DNA from 3 places in the Allokutzneria oryzae genome. Region 3 is predicted to be linked to each of the others. Evidence: riboswitches for the same ligand, from Rfam matches in the RefSeq annotation. Region 3 holds a riboswitch; each other region holds the start of a gene.
The links. A riboswitch is a leader RNA that binds a small molecule or an ion and turns the genes downstream of it on or off. The one in region 3 is predicted to bind cobalamin.
Positions count from the first base shown of each region.

Region 1: linked by a shared signal. The riboswitch ahead of metE (5-methyltetrahydropteroyltriglutamate--homocysteine S-methyltransferase) and the one ahead of ACFFQA_RS29900 (HoxN/HupN/NixA family nickel/cobalt transporter) in region 3 are both predicted to bind cobalamin.
Region 2: linked by a shared signal. The riboswitch ahead of ACFFQA_RS08635 (ribonucleoside-diphosphate reductase subunit alpha) and the one ahead of ACFFQA_RS29900 (HoxN/HupN/NixA family nickel/cobalt transporter) in region 3 are both predicted to bind cobalamin.

Region 1 is NZ_JBHLZU010000007.1:15,788-25,744, reverse strand. Features, by position in the region: gene ACFFQA_RS08710 (Ni/Fe hydrogenase subunit alpha) at 1-387, opposite strand, end outside; gene hypE (hydrogenase expression/formation protein HypE) at 384-1,463, opposite strand; gene ACFFQA_RS08700 (enoyl-CoA hydratase/isomerase family protein) at 1,830-2,867, shown strand; cobalamin riboswitch at 2,898-3,127, shown strand; gene metE (5-methyltetrahydropteroyltriglutamate--homocysteine S-methyltransferase) at 3,264-5,558, shown strand; gene ACFFQA_RS08690 (GNAT family N-acetyltransferase) at 5,590-6,237, opposite strand; gene ACFFQA_RS08685 (CGNR zinc finger domain-containing protein) at 6,354-6,875, shown strand; gene ACFFQA_RS08680 (DUF4232 domain-containing protein) at 6,955-7,470, shown strand; gene ACFFQA_RS08675 (APC family permease) at 7,482-8,705, shown strand; gene ACFFQA_RS08670 (HNH endonuclease signature motif containing protein) at 9,315-9,957, opposite strand, start outside.
Region 2 is NZ_JBHLZU010000007.1:1,805-11,761, reverse strand. Features, by position in the region: gene ACFFQA_RS08645 (AAA family ATPase) at 1-194, opposite strand, end outside; gene ACFFQA_RS08640 (ribonucleotide-diphosphate reductase subunit beta) at 785-1,852, opposite strand; gene ACFFQA_RS08635 (ribonucleoside-diphosphate reductase subunit alpha) at 1,875-4,742, opposite strand; cobalamin riboswitch at 5,081-5,315, opposite strand; gene ACFFQA_RS08630 (ABC transporter permease) at 5,428-6,216, opposite strand; gene ACFFQA_RS08625 (ATP-binding cassette domain-containing protein) at 6,213-7,166, opposite strand; gene ACFFQA_RS08620 (PadR family transcriptional regulator) at 7,405-8,049, shown strand; gene ACFFQA_RS08615 (FAD-dependent oxidoreductase) at 8,197-9,396, shown strand; gene ACFFQA_RS08610 (TetR/AcrR family transcriptional regulator) at 9,389-9,957, opposite strand, start outside.
Region 3 is NZ_JBHLZU010000026.1:279,777-289,733, reverse strand. Features, by position in the region: gene ACFFQA_RS29910 (DEAD/DEAH box helicase) at 1-3, shown strand, start outside; gene cobA (uroporphyrinogen-III C-methyltransferase) at 149-1,354, opposite strand; gene ACFFQA_RS29900 (HoxN/HupN/NixA family nickel/cobalt transporter) at 1,421-2,509, opposite strand; cobalamin riboswitch at 2,562-2,715, opposite strand; gene ACFFQA_RS29895 (cobalamin biosynthesis protein) at 3,263-4,942, opposite strand; gene cbiE (precorrin-6y C5,15-methyltransferase (decarboxylating) subunit CbiE) at 5,034-6,377, opposite strand; gene ACFFQA_RS29885 (cobalt-precorrin-4/precorrin-4 C(11)-methyltransferase) at 6,556-7,776, opposite strand; gene ACFFQA_RS29880 (GNAT family N-acetyltransferase) at 7,889-8,509, opposite strand; gene ACFFQA_RS29875 (cobyrinic acid a,c-diamide synthase CobB) at 8,523-9,869, opposite strand; gene cobO (cob(I)yrinic acid a,c-diamide adenosyltransferase) at 9,872-9,957, opposite strand, start outside.

The sequences.
Region 1 (9,957 bases), on a different contig from region 3:
CAGCGCGAGTGCGTCCGGGTAGCCGAGGAAAGCCGGTGCCTGCAGCAGGTGGATGTGCAGTGCGTGGCAGGAGATCCACTCGCCGCAGCACAGCAGCCGCCGCAGGTCCGCGAGCGCGTCGCCGATCTCCACGCCGCACGCGGCCTCGACCGCCTGGCAGGCCGAGAGCTGGTGGGCCACGGGCCAGATCCCGCGCACGCGGGCGGTGATGTCCGGTGGCTCGGTGTAGGAGCGTCCCCTGAGGAACGCCTCGAAGTCGTTGGGAGGCGGGTAGAGCCGGAGTTTCGCGCGTTCGACTCGTCCATTGTGGACTGTGATGTCGAGTGTCGCGTCGCCCTCGGCTCTGCGCGGCGCGCCCAGCTGAGGGGAAGGGGCGTGTCGCCTCACACGCGGCTCCCGCCCCGGCCGCGTTCGCCCAGTGCGACCGCGGCCCGCGGCGTGGCGGGCTGCTCGCCGACGCCGATGAGCGCGTCCACCACCCGGGTGGCGCCGACCGAGGTGCGGGCGGTGACCCGGCCGGGCGGCCCGTCGGTCACCACACCGATCGCCTGCGCCAGCACGCCCTCGGCCTGGCAGCGCATGGCGCCCAGCACGGTGCCGGAGGCGACCGGCGCCACCAGCGCCACGAGGCAGCCCTCGTTGGCGATCTGCAGCGGGTCCAGCCCGAGCAGCTCGCAGACCTCCGCCACCTGGCACGGCACCGGGAGGTCGGGCTCGGTGATCTCGATGGCGACCCCGGACGCCGCCGCGAGCTCGTTGAGCGCACTGGCGAGCCCGCCCCTGGTGGGAGCGCGCAGGGCGTGCACGGCGCCCCCACCCTTCTCGATCATGGTGGCGACCAGCCCGTGCAGTGGACGGCTGTCGGAGCGGATGCCCGCTTCCAGGCCGGGGCCGAGGCCCTCGCGCGCGGCGAGCACCGCTGTGCCGTGCCGCCCGATCGGTCCGGACAGCAGCACCACGTCGCCACGCCTGCCTGCCGCGGGAGAGGTTCTCGCTCCGGGCAGCGGCAACCCGACACCCGTGACGGTGAGGTAGATGCCGTCCGCCCTGCCGCGTCCGACCACCTTGGTGTCCCCGGCGACCACCGCGACCCCGGCGGCCCGCGCTGCCGCGGCGACGGACTCGGTCACCGCTCGCAGCTCGGCGAGCGGCAGCCCCTCCTCCACCACGTAGGCCACGGCCAGCGCGACCGGTCTGGCCCCGCGCACCGCCACGGCGTTCACGGTGCCGAACACCGAGAGCGAGCCGATGTCCCCTCCGGGGAAGAAGCGCGGGCTGACCACGAAGGTCTCGGTGCTGAACACGAGGTCGGCGCCGGGCTGTCTGCCCGTGCCAGGTGATCTTGTGAACACCTCGGCGAGCAGCTCCGCTATGAGATGTCCGCCGGAGCCGTGGCCGCGCAGCAGCCGCTCGGTCTCGGCAAGCGACCTCGGACGAGTCGCGGCAAGGGAATCCATGCTCATCCTCTCTCCATAGTGGACAGTGGTGGACCGCCTGCGGCGGCGAGCGTGGTGCACCCGGGGCGGTCGGCCGGGCGCACCGCGCGCACCCGGCCGACCTTTCGGCGGCGGCGACCCGGCCGCACCCCGCGCGGTGCGGCGACGACGTCACGGGGGCCACCGACGCCCCGGGCCCCGGTCACCCCGGACCGTGCGGAGCACGCGGTCTCACCGGGGCTTCGTGGTCGGCGAGGCAGACCCCGCCCAGCCTGGACAATGTCAACGGCCCAGCCCAGGGACGAAGTTCACTAGGCAACAAGGACTTTCGGCACCGGTTCGGCAGCGGCCGGACGGCGTAGGGGCTGCGTCCGCGGGCTATAGGGTTGGCGCATGAACGACGTAGTGCTGCGGACCGAACGAGGGCTCGGCCGGATCACGCTCAACCGGCCGAGGGCGCTCAACGCGTTGACCCCGGAGATGGTCCGCCGGATGGACGCGGCGCTCGCGGAGTGGGAAGCCGACGACTCGGTCCGCGCCATTCTCATCGACGGGGCTGGGGAGCGCGGGCTCTGCGCGGGTGGCGACATCCGGGGCATCTACGAGCACGCCAAGGCCGGACAGGACGGGCCGAAGACGTTCTGGCGCGAGGAGTACCTGCTCAACCACCGCATCTCCCGCTTCCCCAAGCCCTACGTCGCCCTCATGGACGGCATCGTGATGGGCGGCGGCGTCGGGGTCTCCGCGCACGGCAGCGTGCGGGTCGTCACCGACCGCTCCACCGTGTGCATGCCGGAGGTCGGCATCGGCTTCCTGCCCGACGTCGGCGGCACCTACCTGCTCTCCCGCGCGCCGGGTGAGCTCGGCACGCACGCCGCCCTCACCGCCGCCCGGCTGACCGCGGCGGACGCGATCCACTTCGGGCTCGCCGACCACTACGTGCCCGCCGCGAAGCTGCCCGAGCTGGTCGAGGCCCTGCTGGAGGCCGACGACCTCGACGCGGTGGTGCGCGCGCACGCCGAGGCCCCGCCCGCGAGCCAGCTCGCGCAGGAGCGGCGCTGGATCGACCCGTGCTACGCCGCCGACACCGTCGAGGAGATCGTCAGCCGCCTGCGGACCAGTGGCGAGCCCGCGGGGGAGGCGGCGGCCAAGGAGCTGCTGGACAAGTCGCCGACCTCGGTCAAGGTCACGTTGAAGGCGCTGCGCACCGCCAAGGTGCTCGACGGGCTCGGCGAGTGCCTCGACCTGGAGTACCGGATCGCGTGCGTGCTGCTGACCGGCCACGACCTCGTTGAGGGCATCCGGGCGGCGATCATCGACAAGGACCGCAACCCGCTATGGAGCCCGGACCGGATCGAGGACGTGGACCGCGCCGACGTCGAGCGGTGCTTCGCGTGGCTCGGGGCGGACGAGCTCGGACTGTCTGGTTGATGATCCATCGCTGTTGACCGCCCCGTCCGCTAGGGTCGGCGTCGCTGGTGGTTCGACCGCGCGCTCCGCACGGAGAACGCGGCCGAGGCAAGAGGGAACCCGGTGCGAGTCCGGGACTGCCCCGCAGCGGTGAACGGGAACGACCGCCGTCATGAGCACTGGGTCCGGCAGGACCTGGGAAGCGACGGCCAGTAGGACAGCCGGTGCACGCACCGGAGACGCCCGTGAGTCCGAAGACCTGCCACCGGCACGCGCACCGACGGTGCGCGTGGGTCCTACGGCCTCGCGGGCGGCCTGTGCGGACGACGGTGCCGGGTGCTGTGCCGCCCGGGCCCGTCCTCGCGTGCGCTCCGTGAGTCGTCGGACTCGTCAGAGCAAGCTCGCGAGGAGAGAGCTGTGAACGACGTCGTCACCGACGCCCCTCTTGGCACCACTGTGCTCGGTTACCCGCGGATCGGTCCGCGGCGGGAGCTCAAGCGCGCGCTGGAGGACTACTGGGCGGGTCGCGCCCCCGCGGAGGCGCTGGAGGCCGTCGCCGCCGACCTGCGCGCCAAGACCTGGGCGGAGCTGGCCGGAGCCGGGCTCGACTCGGTCCCAGGCAACACCTTCTCCTACTACGACCAGGTGCTGGACGCCGCGGTCACCGTCGGAGCGGTGCCCGACCGCTACCGCGCCCTCGGGCTGTCCGACCTGGACACCTACTTCGCCATGGCCAGGGGCAACGACGCCATCCAGCCACTGGAGATGACCAAGTGGTTCGACACCAACTACCACTACCTGGTGCCCGAGCTCGGTCCGGACACCACGTTCTCCGTCGCCGACAACAAGCCGTTGCGGGAGTACCGCGAGGCCCTGGATGCCGGAGTCACCACCCGGCCGGTGCTGATCGGCCCGGTCACCTTCCTCCTGCTGTCCAAGGCGGCCCAGGACGCACCGGAGGGCTTCGGTCCGCTCAGTCTGCTGGACGGGCTTCTCGACACCTACGAGCGGCTGCTGGCCTCGTTGGCCGATGCCGGGGTGCAGTGGGTCCAGCTCGACGAGCCCGCCTTCTGCGCCGATCGCAACTCCGCCGAGCTGGCCGCGCTCACCGCCGCCTACAACCGGCTGGGCAAGCTCACCAACCGGCCGCGCATCCTGGTCGCGTCGTACTTCGGCACCCTCGGCCCCGCCCTGCCCGTGCTCGCCGGGACACCGGTGGAGGCCATCGCGATCGACCTGGTCGCGGGCAGCGTGGACGGGGTCGCCTCGGCGACCGCGCTGCGGAACAAGACGGTGGTCGCCGGTGTCGTTGACGGCCGCAACATCTGGCGCACCGACCTCAACGCCGCACTGGCACGCTGCGCGACCTTGTTCGGCACCGCCGAGCGCGTCGAGGTCTCCACCTCGTGCTCCCTGCTGCACGTGCCCTACGACGTGGAGGCGGAGACCAACCTCGACCCGGTCGTGCGGCCGTGGCTGGCCTTCGCCAGGCAGAAGCTGGACGAGGTCGTGCTGCTCGGCCGCGCGCTGCGCGAGGGCACCGACGGAGTCGCCGACGAGCTCGCCGCCGCCACGGCTGTGGTGCGCTCGCGCGCGACGACCAGCAGCATCCGCAACGACCAGGTGCGCGCGCGGCTGGAGGCGCTGCGCCCGGAGCACTACCGCCGCGCCGACTACGAGACGCGCGCGAAGGCCCAGCAGGAGCGGTTGAACCTGCCCCCGCTGGCCACCACGACGATCGGCTCGTTCCCGCAGACCGGTGAGATCCGCAAGGCGCGCGCCGACTTCCGCGCCGGGCGGCTCGGCCCGAACGAGTACCGCCGCCTGATGCGCGCGGAGATCGAACGGGTGATCCGGCTCCAGGAGTCCATCGGCCTCGACGTCCTGGTGCACGGCGAGCCCGAGCGCAACGACATGGTGCAGTACTTCGCCGAGCTGCTCCAGGGCTTCGCCGCCACGGAGTTCGGCTGGGTGCAGTCCTACGGTTCGCGGTGCGTGCGCCCGCCGATCCTCTTCGGCGACGTGTCCCGGCCGGAGCCGATGACCGTGGAGTGGACCTCCTACGCGCAGTCGCGGTCGCACAGCCCGGTCAAGGGCATGCTGACCGGTCCGACGACGATCCTCGCGTGGTCCTTCGTGCGCGACGACCAGCCGCTCGCGGTCACCGCGCGCCAGGTCGCACTGGCGTTGCGGGACGAGGTCCGCGACCTCGAAGCGGCGGGTATCCGCGTCGTGCAGGTCGACGAGCCCGCGCTGCGCGAGCTGCTGCCGCTGCGCGAGGCGGACCGCAAGGAGTACCTGGACTGGGCGGTGGAGTCCTTCCGGCTGTCCACGGCGGGCGCTGCGGACAGCACGCAGGTCCACACCCACCTGTGCTACTCGGAGTTCGGCGACGTGATCTCCGCGATCGATGGCCTGGACGCCGACGTGACCACCATCGAGGCGGCGCGCTCGAAGATGGAGGTGCTGGAGGACCTGCGCGCCGTCGGCTTCGGCAGGGGCGTCGGGCCCGGCGTCTACGACATCCACTCGCCGCGCGTTCCCAGTGCGGACGAGGTCGTGGAGATGCTGACCGCCGCGGTGCGCGCCGTTGCGGCGCGGCGGTTGTGGGTCAACCCCGACTGCGGCCTGAAGACGCGCGGCTACGCGGAGGTCGAGCCCGCGCTGAGGCACATCGTCGCGGCCGCGAAGAAGGTACGCGAGCAGCTGTAGCGGCGACGACGGTCGTGTGGGGCGTCCGGCCTCACACGACCGTCGTGATCACCGCGCGGCAGGCGACCTGCCAGCCGAGCGACTCGTACAGCGCCTTGCCCTCGGGGCTGGCCACGAGCACCAGTCGCTCGGCTTTCTGTTCCACCGCGATGAGGTGCAGCTGCCGCATCAGCTGGGAAGCGAGCCCCTTGCGCCGGTGCTGCTCGGCGACCTCGACGGCGTCGATCACGCCGAAGCCGTCCAGCACGACCAGTGAGGCCGCGCCGGCCTCCGAACCGTCCTTTGTGGACGTGCACGCCACTCGGACCGCGCCGGAGGGCAGGGTCTCCGCCGCGAACGCGTAGCCGTCCACTCCGGTCGGGGCCTCCGAGTCCGCCGGGTCGTAGCGCATCAGCCACTCGACGTCCGGCCGTGCCCAGTCGAAGCCGGGTGGTGGCTCAGCGGGCTGGTCATCGGTGAGCGGGATCGTCACCCAGTCCCGCATCGGGGAGCCGCCGTCGGCGAGGATCGCGGCGCGCAGCCATTCCGGGTCGAGACCGGGTGTGGTCACGACGTACTCGACCGTCCGGCCCCCGCGGCCGACCCGCACGGCGATCGCGGCGGCCAGAGTCGGCCGGACGTCGGTGAGGCCGCGGACGGCCGTCCAGCCACGGAGCCACTCCGTGATCAGCTCGGTCACGCCGAGATCCATGACTTCCCCTTTCCGTCACTGCCTGGATAGGCTGATGCGGTGACGCTAGCCCGCGCGCGCGTCACTGGTCAAGGAACATGAGGCAGTGACGGGAGGATCGGGGTTTGGACATCGGCAACAGCCACCACGCACTCCGACTGGAGACCGCCGTCTCCTTGGTCAACGCGCTGACCGGGGACAACGCCGGTGGTGAGCCCGCGTTCCTCGAACCGCACGAGGTCGGGCAACTCGCGGGCCTCGCTAGCGACCTGCGCGCGGTCATCGAAGCGCTCGTCGGCGACGACCACGACAGCGCCGCGCGCACGCTCAACCGCCTGCTGGTGGCCAGCCACGCGCGACCGCGGCTGCACCGCGACGGCGACGAGCCCTGGCACCTGACCTTCGACCCGCCGGACGCCGACTTCGTCCAGCGGTGGACCGCCGGTCTCGCGGTGTCCTTCGCGGCCGTCCTCGGCGACGACTCCGCGCAGCGGCTGGGGTTGTGCGCCGCGCCGCGCTGCGACCGCGTCTTCATCGACGCCAGCCAGGCGCGGAGCAAGCGGTTCTGCGGTGTTGCGTGCCAGAACCGCGTCAAGGCGGCTGCCTACCGCAAGCGCGGCGCACGCCAACGGGAGGAACGCCCGTGAGTGTCCATTTCGTGAAGACCTTGCGGAATGATCGGTCAGACGCGGGTTGCGGCGGTTGCGTCGTGGGAAGGTCCACGCCGTGACCACTCGTCTCCTCGCAACGAAGCTCATCGCCACGGCCGTCTTGCTGACCGCCTGTGCCGCGACGCCCGAGCCGCCACCGCCGCCAGCACCGGTGCCCGAGCCCTGCCTCGCGATCAAGCCGGGCATCGTGGACGCCGCGCTCGGCTTTCGGCAGCTCGGCCTGGAGATGACCAACTGCGGCACCAAACCGTACGAGGTCAACGGGTATCCGGTCGTGAAGCTCTTCGACGCCGACCACAACTTGCTCGACATCACCGTCGGGCACAGCGCGACCGCCGACCCGGGCCCGAAACCGCTGACGATCAAGCCGGGGGAGAGCCTGGAGGCGCACTTCTCTTGGCGCAACACCGTCACCGACATCGACCGCGTGCCGCTGACCGCGACCACTCTGGAGGTCGCTCCGCTTGAGGGGCTTCCCGCGCAGAAGGCGGACCCGAAGACCAAGCTCGACATGGGGAACACCAGCCAGGCCAATGTGACCGCCTGGATGCCGCGCCGCATGAGCTCCTGACGGAGGGACCGATGAGCGACTCACTGGACCGGCGGCTCGGCCTCACCGACACCGTGGTGGTCGGCCTTGGGGCGATGATCGGCGCGGGGGTCTTCGTCGTCTTCGCACCCGCTGCGACAGCCGCGGGGTCGAGCCTGCTCCTCGGCCTGGCCCTGGCAGCGGTTGTGGCCTACTGCAACGCGACGTCCTCGGCGCGACTGGCCGTGCGCTACCCGACTTCGGGCGGCACGTACGTCTACGGCCGTGAACGGCTCGGCCCGTTCTGGGGCTACCTCGCCGGGTGGTCGTTCGTCGTGGGCAAGACCGCGTCGTGCGCCGCCATGGCGTTGACGGTGGGTCTCTACGTCTGGCCCGGTCAAGCACATGTCGTCGCAGTGGCGGCGGTGGTGGCACTGACCGCCCTGAACTACACCGGTGTGCGGAAGACGGCCCTGTTGACCCGGGTGATCGTGGCGATCGTGCTCGTGGTGCTGGCCGTGGTGGTCGCGATGGGACTGAGCGGCGGCACCGTTGATCTTGAACACCTGGTCCCGACAGGCGTGGCCGGAGTGCCGCAAGCGGCCGGACTGCTGTTCTTCGCCTTCGCCGGGTACGCCCGTGTCGCCACTCTGGGCGAGGAGGTGCGTGATCCCGCCCGCACCATCCCGCGGGCGATCTCGGTAGCCCTGGTGATCACTCTGATCGTCTACACCGCAGTGGCCGTGACGGTGTTGTCCGTGCTCGGCCCCGACAGGCTGGCGGCGTCAACGGCGCCGCTCGCCGACGCCGTCCGAGCCGCTGGTGCGCCGGGCCTGGCCCCGCTGGTGACCGTGGGAGCCGCCATCGCCGCACTGGGCGCGTTGTTGGCGTTGATCCTCGGTGTCTCGCGGACGGTGCTCGCCATGGCGCGTGACCGGCACCTGCCCGTGGCCCTCGCGGCGGTCCATCCGCGGTTCGCCGTGCCGCACCGAGCCGAGCTCGCGGTGGGTGTTGTGGTCGCAGTGGCCGCTGCGACAGCCGATCTGCGCGCAGTAATCGGGTTCTCGTCGTTCGGAGTGTTGCTCTACTACGCGGTCGCCAACGCGTCGGCGTGGACCCTGGACCGCCGCCGGTGGCTCGTGCCCGGAGTCGGGTTCGCCGGATGCGTCCTGCTGGCGTTCACCCTGCCAACGGCCTCGGTCCTGAGCGGCGCGGCGGTCGTGGCGCTGGGGGCGGTGCTGTACGGGGTGCGGTCTGGTGCCAGACCGTCCGACTGACCCGCTACGTTGCGATCACGTGCTCCGCTCAGGTCCCGCTGTGGGTGCCCAGCTCGTCGCGGGCTGGAGTGAGGACCGCCGGTGGCTGCGGGACCCGTCGCTACGAGGGCAAGGCCCAGGCCCGCGGTGACGTGGTCGTGGTTTCCGGTGCGAGGTGGTCGTTGGTGTTGGCCGCGGAGACCCCGATCCTCCTGCCGCCCGCGACGAGTCGATCAGCTCTTGGGGTCGAGGTCATCCGGCACCGCGCGGTGTGGCTTCTCCTGCACCCCGGCCAGATCCAGGTGGTGAACGGTGCGCGACCCCGAGCGACGGCGGGCACTCACTGGTCACCACGAACACGATCGCGGTGACCACGGCACGGGGCTCGGTCACCGACCACCAGCCTGGGGGAGGACTCAGCGCCTCCACCAACGCCCACAGCATGTGCGGTCGTGGTGTCGGGGTCATTGGCGGCGTTGAGGCTGTGGTTGCGTTGAGGGCCGGGCTGCCGCCCCGACTTCGTCGGGTTGCCCTCGGATAATTCTCCCGGACTCCGGCGCGCATTTCCTTGACCACCCACCACCGCTAACCCGCTCACCTCTAGCGGTGGCGGGCTAGCCGGGGCCGAGTTTAAAACGGGGGAGCAGGATCAGCTATCGGCTCAGGCTCACGAACATAGGTGCGTCCCATCGGCGTCGTCCAAATATGGATACCACCCGGGAGCTGAGTTCGTTTCCACCGACTGTGATGCTTCATCACATGATGTCGGCGGCATTTCGCGCCAAGATCATCCGCCACGGTGTTCGTGCCGTCGAAGGGTTCGCAATGATCCAGATCGCAGCGGTGCGCCGGTTGGCGACAGCCGATCGCCACACACGTGACATCCCTGGCCCGGACCAGGTCGGCCAGGGCTGCCGAGGGCCGGTAGTTCGTCCGCCCCACATCCACCGCGACCCCGGTCACCGGGTCGGTGAGGATCCGCTTCCACGTACCCCCGGCGGCGATGTCCCTCGCCACGTCTGCGGGAATCGGCCCGTACCCGGCGAGCATCCCGGGTTCCTGGTCCATCCCCATCAACGTCGTCGCCGGGAGGGTGACCAGGACCTTCACCTCACCCTGGGGTGCACCGGTCTCCTTACCCATCAACAGGTCGAACGCGACATCCGCCCGGCGCTGGTCCATGGTGCGCTCATCGTCCAGGCCTCGGGCGATGCGGTCGATCCGGTCCCAGACCAACGCTCCTTGGAGGGCGGTGAACTGGAACCGCAACGCG
Region 2 (9,957 bases), on a different contig from region 3:
AGGTTGCGCACCACGGCGGGCCCGCTCACGGCGAGGGCGATCGCCCGCAACAGCGACGTCTTGCCGGAGCCGTTGCGCCCGGCGATCACGGTCCAGCCCGCGTGCGTCCCGTCGGGCCGCGTCAGCTCCAGGTCGACCTCCCGGGAGTCGTGGAACCCCCGGATGTTGCTGAGCCTGACCCGCGAGATGTACATCCGGTCCCCAACGCTCGACCCTGCACGAACCCCGACTGTATCTCCGAGCGGTGCCACGGGGAGATCCACAACGCCGGACGAAACCGATGTGCAACCACGCGAGTGCGGTCGAGGCCAGGCTGTGCCCGGCACGTGCCGCCGCCTCGCCCCCCTGGCGCCCTCACCCGGAGGCCACCCCCGCCCCTCGTTTCGCGTTTTGGAGCCTTAACGCGAAATGAGAGCGCTTTTTTGCGCGTTAAGGTGACAAAACGCGAAAACCCCGACCGCGCCAGCCAGTCCACGCGCACACCGCGGCGCGGCACGGGGTCGGCGAGGCACCTCGGGGTACTCGGTGGCGTGCACCCGTTGCCCACCACCGGGTCCGAGCACATGCGCCCGGTCGGCGTCCGTCGTCTGCCTCGGGCTGTCGAGCGGTCGCGGCCGCATGCGGCACGAACCGGGTGATCGTCGGATCCTCTGAGAAGTGCGGCACTTCCGCCGCCGCAGCCCGCACCACGCCTCCTCTCACGCACTCTCGCGTCCGGAACGCCGCGCGCCCCGGTCGGCTCCGTGGGAGGGGTCGGAGCCGACCGGGGCGCGTGAGGGAAGTGCTAGTCCCAGTCGAGGGCGCCACCGGACTGGTACTCGATGACCCGGGTCTCGAAGAAGTTCTTCTCCTTCTTCAGGTCCATCATCTCCGACATCCACGGGAACGGGTTCTCCGTCTCCGCGAACACCGGCGCCAGGCCGATCTGGGCGCAGCGGCGGTTGGTGATGAAGTGCATGTACTGCTCGCACAGGTCGGCGTTGAGGCCGAGCAGGCCGCGCGGCATGGTGTCGCGGCCGTAGGCCACCTCCAGCTCGCAAGCCTCGGCCAGCATCGTGCGGACCTCGGCCTGGAACTCCGGGCTCCACAGGTGCGGGTTCTCGATCTTGATCTGGTTGATCGCGTCGATGCCGAAGTTCAGGTGGATCGACTCATCGCGCAGGATGTACTGGTACTGCTCGGCGATGCCCACCATCTTGTTGCGCCGCCCGAGCGAGAGGATCTGGGCGAAGCCGGTGTAGAACCACATGCCCTCGAAGACCACGTAGAAGGCGATGAGGTCGCGCAGGAACGCCTGGTCGGTCTCGGGCGTTCCGGTGCGGAAGTCCGGGTCCTCCAGGTGCTGGGTGTAGGCCAGCGCCCACGCGGCCTTGTCGGTGATCGACGGGACCTCGCGGTACATGTTGAACAGCTCGCCCTCGTCGAGGCCGAGGCTCTCCACGATGTACTGGAACGTGTGCGTGTGCACCGCCTCCTCGAAGGCCTGGCGCAGCAGGTACTGGCGGCACTCCGGGTTGGTCAGGTTGCGGTAGACCGCCAGCACGATGTTGTTGGCCACCAGGGACTCCGACGCGGCGAAGAAGCCGAGGTTGCGCTTGACGGCGCGGCGCTCGTCCTCGGTGAGGCCGTTCGGTGACTTCCACAGCGCGATGTCGGCCTGCATGGACACCTCGGTCGGCATCCAGTGGTTGTTGCAGCCCGCCAGGTACTTCTCCCACGCCCAGTGGTACTTCAGCGGCAGCAGCTGGTTCACGTCGGCGCGGCAGTTGATCATCCGCTTCTCGTCGACGCTGACCCGCCCGCCGGAGCGGTCGATCTCGCCGAGACCGCTGGTGATTTCGGTGTTCGTCACGGTGTGAGTCCTTCTGAGCTGGTTACTGGCAGGCTTCGCAGTCGGGGTCCTCGATGGAGCACGCCATGCCCACCTCGGTCGCCGGGACCGGCGCGGGGGACGGGGACGGCGCGGGCACCACCGGCGAGACGGCGTTGAGCTTGCCGTCGGTGCCGCGCAGGGTGCTCTTCTCCACGTGGGTCGCGCTCTGCGAACGCAGGTAGTAGGTGGTCTTCAGGCCGCGGACCCACGCGTGCTGGTAGAGCTCGTCCAGCTTGCGGCCGCTGGGCGCGGCGATGTAGAGGTTCAGCGACTGCGCCTGGTCGATCCACTTCTGACGGCGGGCCGCCGCGTCGATCAGCCAGCGGCTGTCCATCTCGAACGCGGTGGCGTACAACGCCTTCACCTCGGCCGGGATGCGGTCGATGGCGCCGAGGCTGCCGTCGAAGTACTTCAGGTCGCCGATCATCACCTCGTCCCACAGGCCGAGCTCCTTGAGCTCGCGCACCAGGGACGGGTTGACCACGGTGAAGTCGCCGGACATGTTCGACTTCACGTAGAGGTTGCGGTACAGCGGCTCGATGGACTGTCCGACGCCGGTGATGTTGGCGATGGTGGCCGTCGGCGCGATCGCCATGACGTTGGAGTTGCGCATGCCGACCTCGACGACGCGGGCCCGCAGCGTTTCCCAGTCCAAAGTGGACGAACGGTCCAGGTCGAGGTCGGTGCCGCGCGCCCCGGCCAGCAGCTCCACCGAGTCGATCGGCAGGATTCCCTTGCTCCACAGGGAACCCTCGAAGGTCTCGTACCTGCCCCGCTCGGCGGCCAGCTCGGCGGAGGCGGAGATCGCGTAGTAGCTGATCTCCTCCATGCTGCGGTCGGCGAACTCCACGGCCGCGTCGGACGCCATCGGCACCCGCAGCGTGAACAGCGCGTCCTGGAAGCCCATCAGGCCCAGGCCGACCGGGCGGTGGCGCATGTTGGAGCGCTTCGCCTCGGGGATCGTGTAGAAGTTCACGTCGATCACGTTGTCCAGCATGCGAACCGCGGTGCGCACGGTGCGCTCCAGCCGCTCGTGGTCGATGCCGTCGGCGGTGACGTGCTGCGCCAGGTTGACCGAGCCGAGGTTGCACACCGCGACCTCGTCCACCGTGGTGTTCAGCGTGATCTCGGTGCACAGGTTGGAGGAGTGCACCACGCCGGAGTGCTGCTGCGGGGAGCGCAGGTTGCACGGGTCCTTGAAGGTGATCCACGGGTGACCGGTCTCGAAGAGCATGGTCAGCATCCGCCGCCAGAGGTCCTTCGCCTTCAGCTTGCGGAACACCCGGATCTCGCCGCGCTCGGCGGCCAGCTCGTAGGCGCGGTAGCGCTCGGTGAACTCCGGGCCGTAGGCGTCGTGCAGGTCCGGCACCTCGTCGGGGGAGAACAGCGTCCAGTCGCCGTCGGCGCGCACGCGGCGCATGAACTCGTCCGGCACCCAGTTCGCGGTGTTCATGTCGTGGGTGCGGCGGCGGTCGTCGCCGGTGTTCTTGCGCAGGTCGAGGAACTCCTCGACGTCGATGTGCCAGGTCTCCAGGTACGCGCAGACCGCGCCCTTGCGCTTGCCGCCCTGGTTGACCGCGACCGCAGTGTCGTTGGCGATCTTGAGGAACGGCACGACGCCCTGGGACTGGCCGTTGGTGCCCTTGATGTGCGCGCCGATGCCGCGTACCGGGGTCCAGTCGTTGCCGAGACCGCCCGCGTACTTCGACAGCAGCGCGTTGTTGCTGATGCCGTGGAAGATCCCCTCCAGGTCGTCGCCGACCGTGGTGAGGAAGCACGAGGACAGCTGCGGCCGGGTGGTGCCCGCGTTGAACAGCGTCGGCGTCGAGCACATGAAGTCGAAGGAGGAGATCAGGTTGTAGAACTCGATCGCCCGCGCGTCGCGGTCGGCCTCCAGCAGCGACAGGCCCATGGCCACGCGCATGAAGAACGCCTGCGGCAGCTCGTAGCGGTGCTGGTCGCTGTGCAGCAGGTAGCGGTCGTAGAGCGTCTGCATGCCGAGGAACTGGAACTGCAGGTCGCGGTCCGGCACCAGCGCCGCGCCCAGCCGCTCCAGGTCGAAGTTCGCCAGGTCCGGCTCCAGCTGGCCCAGCTCGATGCCCCTGCGCACGAACTCGGCGAAGTACGCCGGGTAGCGCTCGCTCATCTCGCCGTGGCTGGCCTGCTGCTCACCGGAGTACAGGAACTCCAGCGCCTCGCGGCGGAGCTTGTCCTGCAACAGCCTGGCGCTGACGAAGGAGTAGTTCGGGTCGGTCTCGACCATCGTGCGCGCGGCCATCACCGGCGCGATGGTCAGCTCGGCCAGCGTGATGCCGTCGTAGAGGTTGCGCAGGGTCTCGGCAAGGACCGCCTTGGCGGACACCGCCTCCAGGCCGGCGCACGCCTCGTCGATCACCAGCGCGAGCCGGTCGGTGTCCAGCGGCTCGACCCGGCCGTCGGGGTGCCGCACGGTGAAGGCGGGCACCACCGGGGCGGGTGGTTCCTCGGTGACCTGCTGCTGCGACCGGGCCTTGGCGTGCTCCTCGCGGTAGAGCACGTAGGCGCGGGCGACCTTGTGGTGACCGCCGCGCATCAGGGCGAGCTCGACCTGGTCCTGGATCTGCTCGATGTGCAGCGGGCGGTCCGGGCCGCTGTGCCGCAGCAGCGCGGTCTCCACGTCCAGGGTGAGCTCGGCGATGAGCTCGCGGACGCGGGTGGACGTGCCCGCCTCGCGGCCTTCGACGTCGAGGAACGCCTTGGTCACCGCGACCGAGATCTTGGTGGCGTCGAAGGGGGAGGAGGTGCCGTCGCGCCGGATCACCGCGACGGCGGCGGGGGTGGTTGACGGGTCCGAGGACGGTGTGACGGGGTCCGCTGAGTGCACGGTCAAGGAGGAGCTCCAGATCTCGCCGGTGCCGGAAGGGGGGAGTGCGACGGCAGGGGGCACCGACCGAGCGCCCGTCGAGCGACGTCGGGTGGTGGACCTGCCGGGGTCTGGGGTGCTGGCCGGGGGCCTGTCTCGGGCTAGCCGAGGCGCGCGAGGGCGGGCGGCCGGTGGCCGCCGGGTATGCCTGGTCGTGCCGGGGCGACGAACACGGCGCTCTCCTCGCTCGCTTGGCGGAAACGGCCTGGGCGGCCACGCAGGGGTGAGGGCCGACCCGGGCGCCGCGAGGGGCCGTCAGGTCGTCCGCTCGGCCCTCCCACGAGGCCACGGACCGGGCACGCCGGGTGGCGTGCCCGTCGACGGCAGGTGTTCGGACTCGTGGGCGACACCGGACGGGCCGGTGAACCTACTGGCCGTCGCTTCCCGGACGTCCACGTCCAGTGCTGTACCGCCCCGTTCCCGGGTCGGTGACGGCGGTCGTTCCCATTTACCGCTGCGGGGCAGTCCCGGAGTCGCACCGGGTTCCCTGTTGCCTCGCGACCCGTTTCGGGGCCGCGAACCATCGACGCGGGGAATACTACATCTAGTGGTCGATCTTGCAAGCGAGCGCTAGATGGTGGCGTGTTCCGGTTATCACGTGGCTACCGACCGTTCCCCGCGACCCCCTTCCGAGCGTCCCTCCGCCGGGCCGCTAGACCCCGCGCCGCATCGCCCGCGTGCCCAGGAGCAGGCCGATCGCGCCGACCGCGACCGCGGTGAGCGCGCCGTGCAGGACGGCGGGCTCGGCGAAGCCACCGGCGAACAACGCCCGCTCGGCGTCCACCAGGTAGGACACCGGGTTCAGCCCGGCGACCACCCGGAGCCAGTCCGGGCCGGAGCTGACGGGCAGCAACACCCCGGACAACAGCAGCACCGGGAACATCACCATCTGGGTGACGCCGTAGAACAGCTCGCCGCTGGGCCGCGACGCGATCGCCAGCACGTAGGACAACGCGACCAGGCCGGCACCGAAGACCATCAGGAGTGCCAGTCCGGCGAGCACGCCGAGCGGGCGCAGCTCGAAACCCAGCGGCACCGCGACGGCGATGATCAGCGCCGCCTGCGCCAGCAACACCAGGAACTCCTTGAGCGTGCGGCCGACGAGCATCGCGGTCCGGCTGAGCGGGCTCACCAGCATGCGCTCGAACGAGCCGCTGAGCAGCTCCGTCAGCAGCGAGTACCCGGCCATCATCGGCCCGGACAGGCACATCATGATCAGGATTCCCGGCACGAACCACTGCCACGGCGAGCCGCCGCCGTTGTCGCCCGCCAGCATCGAGCCGAACAGGACCAGGAACAGCAGCGGCTGCCCCATCGTGTAGATCAGCCCGCTCGGCTGGCGCAGAGTCGGCATGAGCTCGCGGAGGAACACGGTCCTGGTGTCCCGCAGGAACTTGGTCAACAGTGCCTCCGCGGGAGGAAGTACGTCGGTGGTAGTCACGCGGCCGCCTCCTCCTCGCGCAGGCTGCGCCCGGTCAGCGCCAGGAACACGTCGTCGAGCGTGGGGCGGGCCGACGTCGCGGTGACCACCCGCACGTCCTTCTCGGCGAGGGCGCGCAGGAACTCCGGCAGCGCGGTGTCGGCGAGCTTGACCTTGACCCGGACGGTGGTGGTTTCCCTTGTGGTGTCACCGAAACAGGCCCCGACATCGGCGGCAAGCAGCGCCTCCGGTTCGCTTGCGGTGGTGACGGTGACGCTGTCCCCGGCCAGATCGCTCTTGAGCGCCTCGGCGGTTCCGTCCGCGATGATCCGGCCGCTGTCGATGATCACCACGCGCTCGGCCATGGTGTCGGCCTCCTCCAGGTAGTGCGTGGTGAGCACGATCGTCGTGCCGTACTGCTCGCGCAGCCGCCGCACGTGCTCCCAGATGTTGGCGCGGTTCTGCGGGTCGAGCCCGGTCGACGGCTCGTCCAGGAACAACAGGTCGGGCTGGTGCACCAGGCCGATCGCGATGTCGAGCCTGCGCCGCTGGCCGCCGGAGAGCGTGCCGGGCGTGCGCTTCGCCATCGCGCGGAGGTCGAGCAGGTCGAGCATCTCCTCCGCCCGTCGCCGCGCGGCGGCCCGGCTGAGCCCGTAGGCGAGCCCCTGCGTCACCAGCTCGTCGTGGACCCGGAAGGTCTCGCCCGCGCTGGAGCGTTGGCCGACGTAGCCGATCCGCGCCCGCACCCCGGCAGGGTCGGCGCGGATGTCGCTGCCCGCGACGGTCGCCGTGCCGGACGTGGGTGGCAGCAGCGTGGTGAGCATGCGCAGGCTGGTCGACTTCCCGGCTCCGTTCGGGCCGAGCACCGCCACGAGCTGACCGCGCTCGACGTCCAGGTCCAGGCCTCGGACGGCGTCCACGGTCTCCCGTCTCGCCGTGAACCGCCGGGTCAGTTTTCGGGCATGGATCATCGACCCCTCCTTGCTGGCTGTGTAAGGGCATGGCAAGAAAGCCCTGGTGAGGGCTTGTTTGAGTGAGAATTCATCCTGAGTCGGCGGGACCGGGGCTGTCAAACGCGAACAGTGCGTTCATGTTCGCTCTGACCTGCGAAGACGTCCGGCGTCGATGGCGTTTTCCCAGCTCGGAAAATTTTCGCCGGATTTGATACTCGTGTGCGTATACTCGTCTGCGAGTAAGGAGGTGGTCCTGGTGGCGCGGCGCAAGGTCGGCAACCTGCTGGCGCTCGCGGTGCTCTCGGTCGTCACGCAGCGGCCGATGCACCCCTACGAGATGGCCTCGATGCTCCGGGCACGCGGCAAAGACGCGGACATGGGCATCAAGTGGGGCTCGCTCTACACGGTCGTGCGGAACATGGAGAAGCACGGCCTGATCGAGGCGGTGGAGACCGTCCGGCAGGGTGGGCGGCCCGAGCGCACGGTCTACCGGATCACCGACGCGGGCTCCGCCGAGCTCGTGGACTGGGTGCGCGAGCTGATCTCCGTGCCCGAGCGCGAGCGCACTCGTTTCCAGGCCGGGCTGTCGGTGATGGCGGCGCTGTCCCCGGACGAGGTCCAGCGGCTGCTGCGACACCGGCTGGACCTGGTGGAGCGGGAGGCGACCGACAAGCGTGAAGCGTTCGAGCAGCACAGCGAAGAGCTCCCTCGGCTGTTCCTGATCGAGAACGAGTACGAGCTGGCGCTGCTGGACGCGGAGCTGACCTGGGTCCGCGCCCTGCTCGACGAGCTGTCCTCCGGGACGTTCGCCGGGATCGACCAGTGGCGGGCGTTCCACGCCACCGGTGAGCTGCCGCCAGAGCTGGCCGAGCTCGCGGAGAGGGGCAGCGTCACGGACTGACCCACGAAGAAGAACGGGCCCCGGCGGGGTGCTGCGAACACCGCCGCCGGGGCCCTCGACCTCGAACCGAAATCCCGCGCGGGGACCCGGCCCCAGGTGGCAACCGCAAGAATAGTCGGCCTCCCCGCGCCCACATGGGGAGGAACCATGTCCACGGCAAGAACGGCTCTGGTCGTCGGCGGCGGAATCGCCGGACCGGTCGCGGCGATGGCATTGCAGAAGGCCGGTGTCGAAGCCACGGTGTGCGAGGCGCACCCCAGCTCGGCTGACGGCGTCGGTGGCGGGCTCGGCCTCGCGCCCAACGGGCTGAACGCGCTCGGCGTCATCGGCATCGACGAGGCGGTGCGCGATATCGGGATCCCGGTCTCGTCCATGCTCATGCGCAGCTGGACCGGCAAGCGCCTCGCCGAGTTCGGGGAGCCCTCAGGAGCGCCGATCATGTACACGATGTGGCGTTCCGACCTGTACCGGGTGCTCTGCGACGAGGCGGCCCGCAGGGGAGTGCGCATCAGGTACGGAGCGAGGCTCGCTTCGGCCCAGGACGACGGCGACGGCGTCACGGCGTCCTTTATGGACGGAACACGGGCGACGGCCGACATCCTGGTCGGAGCCGACGGGATCCGCTCGACCGTGCGTTCGCTGGTCGATCCGAGCGCGCCGGCCCCGAGCCACACCGGCCTGCTGGGCTTCGGCGGCTGGTCCAGCGCGAAGGTGCCGTCCACCAACGGAGCCATGCACATGGTCTTCGGGAAGCGGGCGTTCTTCAGCTACACCGTCGAGGACAACGGGCGTGTCGGCTGGTTTGCCAACCTGCCGCACAAGGAGCGGATGACGAGCGCGGAAACCACCGCTGTTGGCGCGCGCGAATGGCTGCGGGTGCTGCGCGAGGTGTTCGCGGGGGACCGGGTGCCCGCGGTGGAGATCCTTCGCGGAGTCGATCCCGACGAGCTCGTGATGACTGGGAGCCTGGAGATCATGCCTCCGGCACCGCGCTGGCACCGAGGCCGCATGGTCCTGATCGGCGATGCCGCGCACGCGCCATCGCCCAGCTCCGGCCAGGGGGCGTCGCAGGCCATCGAGGGAGCTGTGCACCTGGCCCGCTGCCTGCGGGACCTTCCGGTGGACGCGGCGTTTCAAGCCTACGAGGGGCTGCGGCGCGAGCGCGTCGAGCGGATCACTGCGGCGGCGGCGCGCACCAACCGGAACAAGGCCGCCGGACCGGTGGCCAGGGTGCTGCGCGACTTGGTCATGCCGACGATGATGCGGCTGATGACCAAGCCCGACCAGCTGGCCTGGCAGTACGACTACCGCATCGACTGGGACGCGAGGGTTCCGGCGCTCACATGAGGTCCGCCGTCGCCAGCGCTCGCCCGGGCAGGGGCGAGTCGCTGGCGGCGCGCAGCCCGTCCAGCATCAGCTCCAGGAAGCGGCCGGAGGTGGCCTCGGCGAGGTCGCCGGGCACCTCCGGCGGCACCCGGATCAGCATGCTCAGCAACAGGTTCACGTCACCTGCGCCGACATCGGCGCGCATCGACCCCTCGGCCTGCGCGCGCTCGACCATCCGGTCGAACAGCTCGATCACCTCCAGCCGCGCCGCGCTCAGCTCCGGGTCACCGTCGATGGCTTCCCGCAACCGGGGATCGGCGGCGGACTGGAGCACGCACAGCCGCGCCTCGGCGGTGCGGCGCACGTAACCGGTGAACGCGGTCCAGCCGTCCGGAGCGTTCTCCCACGCGTCCCGCCCGGCGTCGCGCAGCCGTCGCACTGTGTCCTCGGCAACGGCGTGGATCAACGCCTCGCGGTCGGGAAACCGCCGGTAGAGCGTTCCGACGCCGACGGAGGCGGCTTTGGCGATCTCCTCCATCGGCGTGTTCAGGCCGTGCGCGACGAAGAGCGCGTGCGCCGCGG
Region 3 (9,957 bases):
TAGCCCACCGGCATAACGCGACAACCCCTCGCCCATCCGGGTGGGGGGTTGTCGCGTTTTGTAGGCATCTTGCGCGAAAACGCCCCTGAAACTCGCGTTATGCCTACAAAACGCGAGTTCCCACCGCCGCGACGGCGGTGGCGCGGGGTCAGGGGGTCAGACCGGCGACCTCACCGATGACGATGATCGCCGGGGGGCGGATCGCTTCGGCCGTCACCGTCGCGCCGAGCTTGTCCAGCGTCGTGCGGACCACCCGCTGGGCACGGGTCGTGCCCTCCTGGACCACCGCGACCGGCGTCGACGGTTCGCGGCCGTGCTCGATCAGCGTCGTGGCGAAGGCGTCGGCGCGCTCCACCGCCATCATCAGCACCAGGGTTCCGCGCAGCTTCGCCAGCGCTGGCCAGTCCACAAGGGACCGTTCGTCCGACGGGCTGACGTGGCCGGAGACGACCACGACCTCGTGCGCGACCCCCCGGTGGGTCACCGGAACGCCGCCGACAGCGGGCACCGCGAAGGCGCTCGTCACGCCAGGCACCACCGTGACCGGGACCCCGGCCTCGGCGCAGGCCAGCAGCTCCTCGAAGCCCCTGCCGAAGACGTAGGAGTCGCCGCCCTTGAGGCGCACCACGAACTTCCCCGCCTTCGCGTGCTCGATCAGCGTCGAGTTGATCACGTCCTGGCTGGCGGCGCGGCCGTACGGGATCTTCGCCGCGTCGACGACGAGCACGTTCGGCGGCAGCTCCTCCAGCAGCTCGCGCGGGGCCAGCCGGTCGGCGACCACCACGTCCGCTCTGGCGAGCAGCCGCCGCCCCCGGACCGTGATCAGCTCCGGGTCGCCCGGCCCACCGCCGACCAGCGCGACGCCCGGCAGCTGCCGCTCGGCGACATCGGTGATCACGCCCTCGCGCAGCGCGTCCAGCACGACGTTGCGCACGGCGGCCGAGCGGCGGTGCTCGCCGCCCGCCAGCACTCCCAGCAGCAGCCCGTCGTGCTCGCCGACCGCCGGGGTCACAGCCGTACCGAGCCGGGCGACGTCGGCGCGCACGCAGAACACGCGGTTGCGTTCGGCCTCCGCGGTGATCGCCGCGTTCACGTCGGTGTCGTCGGTGCACGCGAGCACGTACCAGGCGCCGTCGAGGTCCCCGTCGGCGTAGGTCCGGCGGGTCCAGGTGAACTCCCCTGCGGTCGCCATCGCCTCGACTGCCGGGGTCGCCTCCGGCGAGATGACCTCGATGACCGCACCGGAGGCGACCAGGCGCGGCAGCCGGCGCTGGGCGACCGTGCCCGCGCCGACCACGACGACCCGCCGCCCGGCGAGGTCAAGTCCGGCGAGATAGTGCTGCTCAGCCTGCATGACCGCTAAGCATGCCGATCCGCGCCGCCGAGCACATCTCCTCGCCCGCGACTGTGACCATCTCCATTACTCCTCGCCCGCCGGGATCGCCGGGTGCCGGTCCTCGTAGCCGCGGGCCTTCCACCACAGCACCGCGCCGCCCCACGCGAGCAGGAAGGTCGCCGCGATGCCGTAGCCCATGACCTCGAACTGCTCGGAGATGTCGCCGATCGCGGCCAGCCAGGTCAGCCCGGCCTTCTCCGCGAGCAGCTGCGACACGTAGACGATGACGACGAACGCGGCGATCAGCACGGTGATCGCGGTGGTGACGGTGTTGTAGAACAACGTCCGCACCGGGTTGCGGTAGGACCACGAGTACGCGCGGGTCATCAGGAGCGAGTCCAGCGTGTCGAACGTGCTCATCCCCGCCGCGAAGATCAGCGGCAGGCTCAGCACCGCGACGAACGGCAACTGCCCACCGGTCGCGGTGGTGGCGGTGAGCCCGAGCAGGGTGACCTCCGAGGCTGTCTCCAGTCCGAGTCCCATCAGGAAGCCCACCGGGTACATGTGCCACGAAGAGCGGATCAGCACGCGCAGCCTGCCGCCGAGGAGCCGGTTGAACACGCCGCGGTTCATCAGCACGCGCTCGACCTCGGCCTCGGCCATCTGACCGCGCCGCATCTTCCGCCACAGCCCGCCGAGCGACCTGAGCACACCGGCGTTGAGGACCGCGACCAGCAGCAGGAACGAGATCGCCACGACCATCGAGATAGTTCCGGTGATCTCCTTGACACCGTCCACTTCGGACTCCGCGATGGTGCCGGCGGCCAGCGAGACGATCACCGCGAGGAGCAGCACGACCGAGGAGTGGCCCATCGCGAAGAAGAAGCCGACCCCCATGGGACGCTTGCCACGCAACAACATCAGCCGCGTGGTGTCGTCGATGGCGGCGATGTGGTCGGCGTCGAAGGCGTGCCGGACGCCGAGCACGTAGGCGATCGCGCCCGCCGACGCGAGGATGCCGGAGCCGGGGAACCGGTCGGCGTAAGCCAGGTAGAGCCCGATGCCCGCGACGTGCAGCAGCACGATCGCGCCGATGATGCCGAAGAGCCCGCGTCGTTCCTGCGCGGTCCACGCGCCGCTGGGAGCCTGCGCCTGGGCGTCGAGGGACGTCATGAAAGGAACCTCCTGGGTGCCTCGCCCGAGGGGTGTGCGCGCGTGCCACGGCGTGGCACACGGCTGGCACGAGTTCCTGACTCCCGGCTTCGACGTGACTGAAGGTCGAAGCGGTCACAGTGGCGGGACCGTCCCGGACTCACACCGGGTTCCTGCGCTACCAGCGCAGGAATCGTGGGGGCAGCACGAGGCGCCCGTCAATCCGGCTGATGGAGGTTGAACCCGGCCCGTGTCACCGATGTGATCTTGGGCGGCCGCGCGGGGCAGGGGGCGCGGCGGAAGTGAGAAAGGAAACGGAATAGGAGCGAAAATGGGCTTTGCCTGCCCCGGGCGGCGGGAGGGGCAGGCAAAGCGGGTCGGCGAACGTGAAACTCTCACAGAAATCGACGAGCTCACGGTCCCCACCTGACCGTACACTTCGTCGTCTCTTTCGCGGGTGGTATCTCAAGGATCCGCATACCCGCTCACACGTTCAGCAGTACTGCGTCGTTGGTTCAGCCGGAGTACCGGGCCTGCGACTCGTTGACCGGGCCGTCTCGCTCAACCCAGCGGTGACGGAGGATCTCCGGTGGTCGACAATGCCGGGGCCACGGATTTCATCCAGGCCAGTGCTCGCAATTTCCCACCTCCCACCTGGGACGTGTTACCTCGTCACACGGGCACTTCCATGGCACACCCGAATGCCGTTGTGCGGCAAGGGCGAGCAGCATCCTTTCATCACAACGTGCTACCGCTTGCGCATCAATGCATTGGTCAGCGAAGTGTCACCATTCGCCCGGCGACCGCGCTGGTCCGCGAGCTGCCCACGATCACCGTGGCGGAGGCGGGAACGGCCTCCGGGTCGAACGTGGTGATCGTCGCCACGGTGGCGGGCACACCGGGCCCGGCGACGCCGACCGGGGTCTTCGGCGGACGGTGCAGCCGGAGCAGGTCGAGAGCGGCGCCCAGCCGCCACTCGGCGTTGTCCTGGAGGCAGACGACGAGGTCGGCCTCGGCCACGGCGCGCACCCGCTGCTCGGTCACCGGCCACGGGGTCGCCGGGTCGGCCAGGCAGATCACCGCGTGGTTGTGACCGAGCGGAGCCCCCAGCTCGGCGGCAGCCGCCAGCGCCGTGCTCACCCCGGGCACCCCGGCGACCTCGATCCGCTCGTCGGCCTGCTCCAGCGCGGGACCGGTGACCGCGCCGGAGCCGATCAGCGCGACCGCCTGCCCCTCCTCCGCCAGCCGCACCGCCTCGGCAGCGCGCTGCCGCTCGTCGCCGGGCGCGCTGATCCGCACCTCGGTCCCCAGCCGCAGCAGGTGCCGGACGCGGTCCACGTCGGCTTCGAGACCGACAACGACGGCGGCGCGGCGCAGCTCCGACTCGGCGCGCGGGGTCCGCAGGTCCTCCGCGCCGGGTCCTACCTCCACCACGACCAGCCGCCCGCGCGGCCGGACCCGCGCGGCGGCCACGGTGGCCTTGTCCCCCTTGAGCTTCGCCACCACCAGCTCGACCGGGGCGCCAGCGGCCAGCTGGCCGGCGGCGTGCAGTGCGGCGGCCTCGGCCACACTGGGGGTGCCGACCTCGGCGCGCAGGGCCTCGCTCGGGTTGGGCACATCGACCCCGGCGAGGGTGCCCGCCGGGTAGTGCAGCAGCTCCGCCGAGCTGTCCTGCCAGAAACCGTGGTCCTCGACGGCGTCGAGGATGCCCTGCTCCCCGGACTTCGCGTCGACGGTGGCGAAGGCCCGCACCGCCCGCAGGTCCAGCTCGGAGCGCTCCGCCAGCTCGGCGAGCAGGCCGGTCACCGCGCTCGCGGGCACTCCGCTCGACGAGCCGACCCCGATCACCAGGGTCCTGGGCACCAGCCGAAGCACCCGCCCCTCGGCGGGCAGGAGCCGGTCATCGACCAGGACAGTCCACAGTGGACCACTGGGCGTCAGCTCATCGTGCACGGTCACGTTGGACGGCATGGCGGGCAACGGAAACCGCAACGGGTTGACGACGCGCACCGGCTCCCCGGCGAGCAGTGCCTCGGCGCAGTCGGCGAGCTCGCCGTCCACGGTGGCGTCGAGCAGCTCGACCATCTCGTCGAGCACGGTCGCGCCGACGGACTCGGCGGCGGTGGTGACGACGGGACGGCAGCCGAGGAACTCGCCGACCCGGTCGGCGAGCGCGTTGGCGGCTGGTCCGCCGGTGAGCGCGACGGCGTACCCGCTCTCCTCGTCGACGCAGACCACAGCGGGATCGCCATGCCGGTCGGCGAGCACCGGCGCGATGAGCCGCACCGTCGCCCCGGTTGAGAGGAAGAACACCGCGGCTCCCAGCCGCGGCCACATCCGCCGCAACGCGGGTTTGACCGCTCCTTCGACGACAGCGGCATCGGCTCCGAGGTGCGCCGCGAGCTCCCCCGCGGAACGACGCCCCTTGGCCGTCACCGCAAACAACCCGATCACCCCGAAACCCTATCTCCTCGCCATTCGCGGGCTTATGGACCTGTTCAGAGCTCAGGAGACGTCCATAAGCCCGCGAATGGCCCGGGGAGGGCTACTGGGAGCGGCGGCGGCCCCAGAGGAGGATGACGGGGTGGGTGGCCACGAAGCGGCTCGCGCCGTCCGGCATGGTCGCCAGGCGGTTCGCCGTGAGCTGGCAGCCGTCCACAACGTAGCCGGAGTGCCGCAGCGCGTCACGGGACGCCCCGAAGCGGTCGAGCGCGGTCAGCGCGACCACGACGCGCTCCGCGCCCACCGCCGAGCAGGCCGCGACCACCTCGGGGCCACCGCCGCCGACGAAGATCGCGTCGGGGCGGGGCAGGCCGACCAGCGCCGCGGGCGCCTCGTTCTCCACGATGCGCATGTCGACACCGTGCGTCGCCGCGTTGGCGATGATCCGCATGCACTGCACGGGATTCGGCTCGACCGCGATCACCGCCGCGCCCAGCCGCGCGCACTCGATGGCCAGAGCGCCCGAGCCCGAGCCGACGTCCCAGATCAGCGAGCCGGGGCGCGGGGCGAGCTTGGCCAGTGCGAGCGCGCGCACCTCCGACTTGGCCACCGTGCCGTCGCGGTGGGCGAAGGACTCCTCCGGCAGCGCCCAGCCGCCCATCGGCGGGGTCGGGTCGCCGCCGGCGCACCAGCCGCGCGGCGGGACCGCCTCCGGGTCGGCGAGGCAGAGCACCACGTTCGGCTCGCGCCAGCGGCGCTTGGCGGCCTTGGGCGGGTCCACCACGGAGATCCGCTCGTCCGGGGTGCCCAGGTCCTCGGCGACCACCAGGGTGCGGCGCCAGCCGGTGAGGCCCGCGCCGATCTCCGCCGGACCGGCGACGGCGTCGGTCAGCACCGCCACCGCGGGACGGGCGCGGCACACGTTGAGGGCTCTGCGCAGGTCACGGCCGTGCGCGCTGACCACGAGCACGTCGTCCCATGAGCGGCCGACCTTCGCGAGCAACCGCTGCACGCTGGACACCGCGGGCAGCACCTTGGTGGTGCGCACACCGCGCTCGCGGAGCTGGCGCATGATGCCGAAGAAGCCGGGGTCGCCCGCGACGACGACCACGGCGGGGCCGTCCACCTCGGACATCTCGCTCAGCTCGGACAGCGCCTGGTCGAGCTGGGCGATGTCGATCCTGCGCACCCCGTCCGGGGCGTGCTCGTCGAGGTGCTTTCGCGTGCCCAGCACCACTTTCGCCTCTGCGAGGGCCTGTTCGGCCTCCTCGGGCAGCCCGGTGGTGTCCACCCCGACCACGGTCACCGAGACCGCTCCGACGACGTCGGGCCTGCGGCCGTTGTTCGGTGACCGTTGCTGGAGCAGCTCCTGGCCGGCCGGACCGGCCTCCGTCGTCTGCCTGCCCCGGCGGAAAACCGCGCCGGCTCGTCCCGCGCCCGTTCGCACAGTTCGTCTCCACATCCCCGGGGCACGACCGGTGCGGCGGACCAGGTGGGCGTTGCGCCCATGCCCACGGACACTCATCAGTTAGCCGTAATGCGACCCGGTGCCCGTGCGCCGCGCCGGGAGATTCACCCGGTTCGACGAACGAGAGCGACCATTTTGTCCTTTGTGGACTGTCTGGTCAGCCGCTCTTCGACGCGCGCTTGGGCTTGCGCGGGGTGGTGCTCTTGCCCTTCGCCACCTTGGCGGGCGCCTTGGCCTTCTCGGCTTTCTCCGCCGCGGGCCCCTCGGCGGGAGCGGCCTTCTCGGCGGCGGGCTTGCGCTTGGGCTTGCTCTCCACCTGGGCCGGGGCCCCCACGGGCTCGGGGATGTCCACCGGCAGCGTCACCTGGTCGGTGCGCTTGCTGGCGGCGGCGGCCCGGGTCGCGCTGCCGCCGGTGATCCTGGCCGTGCGGTAGCGGCGGGCGGTGCGGCTGGTCGCGCGCGTGGTCTCCTGCCAGTCGCGGACTGCCCACCACGCCACGTCGGAGCCGGGCTGCGTGGTGCGCGCGACGACCTCGGCCTCGCCATCCGGCTCCTGGGCGAGCAGGTCGACGGCGGGGGTGGCGGAGCGCAGCGCGCGGCGGGAGCCCGAGAAGGCACCGGTGCGGCGGTAGCCCGCGGCGGCCGACGCCGGGCTGTAGGAGCGGGCGCCACCGGCCTGCAACGCCTTGCCCACAAGGAAAAGCGTGTGCCGCCAGAGCTTGTGCTGCTTGACGACGCGCTCCAGCTCGCCGATGGTGGTCTGCACCGTCAGCTCGTCCGGCCAGGTGGTCTTGTAGGCGACCACCACCGGGGTGTCCTGCGGGTAGCCGCCCTCGACGAGCTCCTCGACGAGCTGGCCGGCGCGGGCGGCGGGCAGCGAGATCGCCATCGTGGTGCCGTGCTTGGCGAAGGCCCGGATGCGCTCGGCGTCCGGCAGGTCGGAGTTGCTGCCCTCGACCCGGGTCATGATCATCGACTGCGCGTTCTCGGTGGCCGTGAGCTCCTTGCCGACCACCGCGGCGGCCGCGGAGAACGTGGAGACACCGGGAACGATCTCGACGTCGAGGCCCATCTTGCGGCAGATGTCGTGCTGCTCCTGCACGACGCCCCAGAGCGCGGTGTCGCCCGCGTGCAGTCTGACGACCTTGAGCCGCTTGACGATCGCGCGGCGGTAGACCTCCAGGACCTCCTCCTGGGCCACCCGCGAGAGGTCGAGGAGCTCGGCGTCCTCGCGAGCGTGCTCGCGGACGCAGTCGGCGTCCAGCACGCTCGGCGCCCACAGCACGACGTCGGCCTCGGCGATCCGCCGGGCCGCGCGCAGGGTCAACAGGTCTGCTGCGCCAGGTCCGGCGCCGATGAACGAAACCCGCCCGTTCACGGTTGCTCCCCTCGGCCGCTCCGGCGGCGACACGGCGATGGTCGCGATGACCGTACCGCCACCGGTGATCGAGTCACGAGCCCGGTCACGTTCAGCGCCCGGAGCGGCACGGTCAGTCAAGATCAGCGGGCACCAGTGACCAGGAGACGAGGTCGTGCTGGCGGCCGCGATGGCGGTCGGCGTTGCGCAGGACCCCCTCGCGGGTGAACCCCGCTTTCTCCGCGACCCGCTGCGACGCCGTGTTCCCGACGGCGGCCCGCAGCTCGACCCTGGCGAAGTCGACCTCGCGCAGTGCCCACTCCGAGACCGTCCGCGCGGCCTCGGCGACGAAGCCCCTGCCGCGCGCGTGCGGTGCCGCCCAGTAGCCGACCTCGGTCACCCGGTGCTCCCAGCGGGTCCTGGTCAGCCCGAGGGTGGCGAGGAAGCGATCGGTCTCCGGGTCGCACACCGCCCAGCTCTGCCCCTCACCGGAGAGCCGCACGTGGTGGGACTGCTCGGCGCACCAGGTCAACGCGGCCGACTCGTCGTAGGGCTGCGGCAGCGGGATCCACCGCAGGACCTCCTCGTCGACGCCCTCGGCCACGTCGGCGGCGTCGGTGACCCGGAACGGCCGGATCACCGTGCGCCGCGTGCGCAGGACGACGAGGGGCATGACACAGACGACGTGCGCCAGTGCGAAGGGGTCGTCGGCGTCGATGCGCACCTCGGTCGGCGGGTCAACGTGGTCGGTCACATCGGACACCGTGTCACATCGCGCAACGGGTCACGAACCTCAGCACGGAGTCCGGCGCCGCGGCCGGGTGCGTGTGCAGGTACGAGGCGTGCACCCCGCGAAAGACGAAACCCTCGCGAACCGGACGTCCCTGGCGGTCACGCCAGAACCAGGCGGGGGACTCCCCCGAGCCGGGAGTGACGCGCGTGCGGTGGAACTCGTGGCCGACCCTGCGTTCACCGGTCCCGCCCAGCGGAGAGTCCGTAGCCGCGACCGCGTCGCGGTAGCCCAGCGTCAGCCGCTCGGTCATCTCCGCCTCCGCGTCGATGACCCCGCACATCGGCCTGCCGTCCAGGCCGCGCGCGAGGTAGAGCAGCCCGCCGCACTCCGCGTGCACCGGCTTGCCCGCTTCGACGAGATCCGCGACTTCCTTGCGCAGCAACGCGTTCGCGCTCAGCTCGTCGGCGTGCTGCTCAGGGAAGCCGCCGGGCAGCAGCAGTCCGGCCGTGCCCTCCGGGAGGTGCTCGTCGCGCAGCGGGTCGAACACGGCGACCTCCGCGCCCGCCGCGCGCAGCAGCTCCACGTGCTCGGCGTAGCCGAAGGTGAACGCCCGCCCACCGGCCACCGCGACGACGGGGCGACCGTCGACCGGAGTGTCCATAGTGGACATCCAAGGCTCGGTCTCCCTGCCTGGGGCGGAGCGCGCGATGGCGACCACGGCGGCGAGGTCCACCGACTCGGCGACCAGATCGCCCATCGCGGCGACGGCCGCCACCGCGGCGGTCCCGTGCTCGGCGGCGGTGACCAGGCCGAGGTGCCGCGACGGCACATCCAGCTCCTCGCGGCGCGGCAGGCACCCGACCACGTCGAGACCGACCTCGTCGCACGCCTCGCGCAGGACCTGCTCGTGGTGCGCGGAGCCGACGCGGTTGAGCAGCACACCGGCCAGCCGGACCTCGGCGTCGAAGCCCCGGAACCCGTGCAGCAGCGCGGCGAGGCTGCGGCCCTGGCCCCTGGCGTCCACCACCAGGACCACCGGCGCGTCCAGCAGCTTCGCCACGTGCGCGGTGGAGCCGAAGCTCCGCGTGCCGGACCTGCCGTCGAACAGGCCCATCACGCCTTCGATCACCGCGATGTCGGCGTCCTGGGCGCCGTGCGCGAGCAGCGGGGCGATCCGGTGCTCACCGACCAGGACCGGATCGAGGTTGCGGCCCGGCCTGCCAGCGGCGACCGCGTGGTAGCCGGGGTCGATGTAGTCCGGGCCGACCTTGAACGGCGCGACCCGGTGCCCTGCCCGGCGCAGCGCCGCGACCAGGCCGGTGGACGCCGTCGTCTTGCCGCACCCGGAGCCGGGCGCGGCGAGGACGACACGAGGCGGCAGGGTCACCACTCGATACCCCGCTGCCCCTTCTGACCGACGTCCATCGGGTGCTTCACCTTGGTCATCGAGACCACCAGGTCGGCGGCGT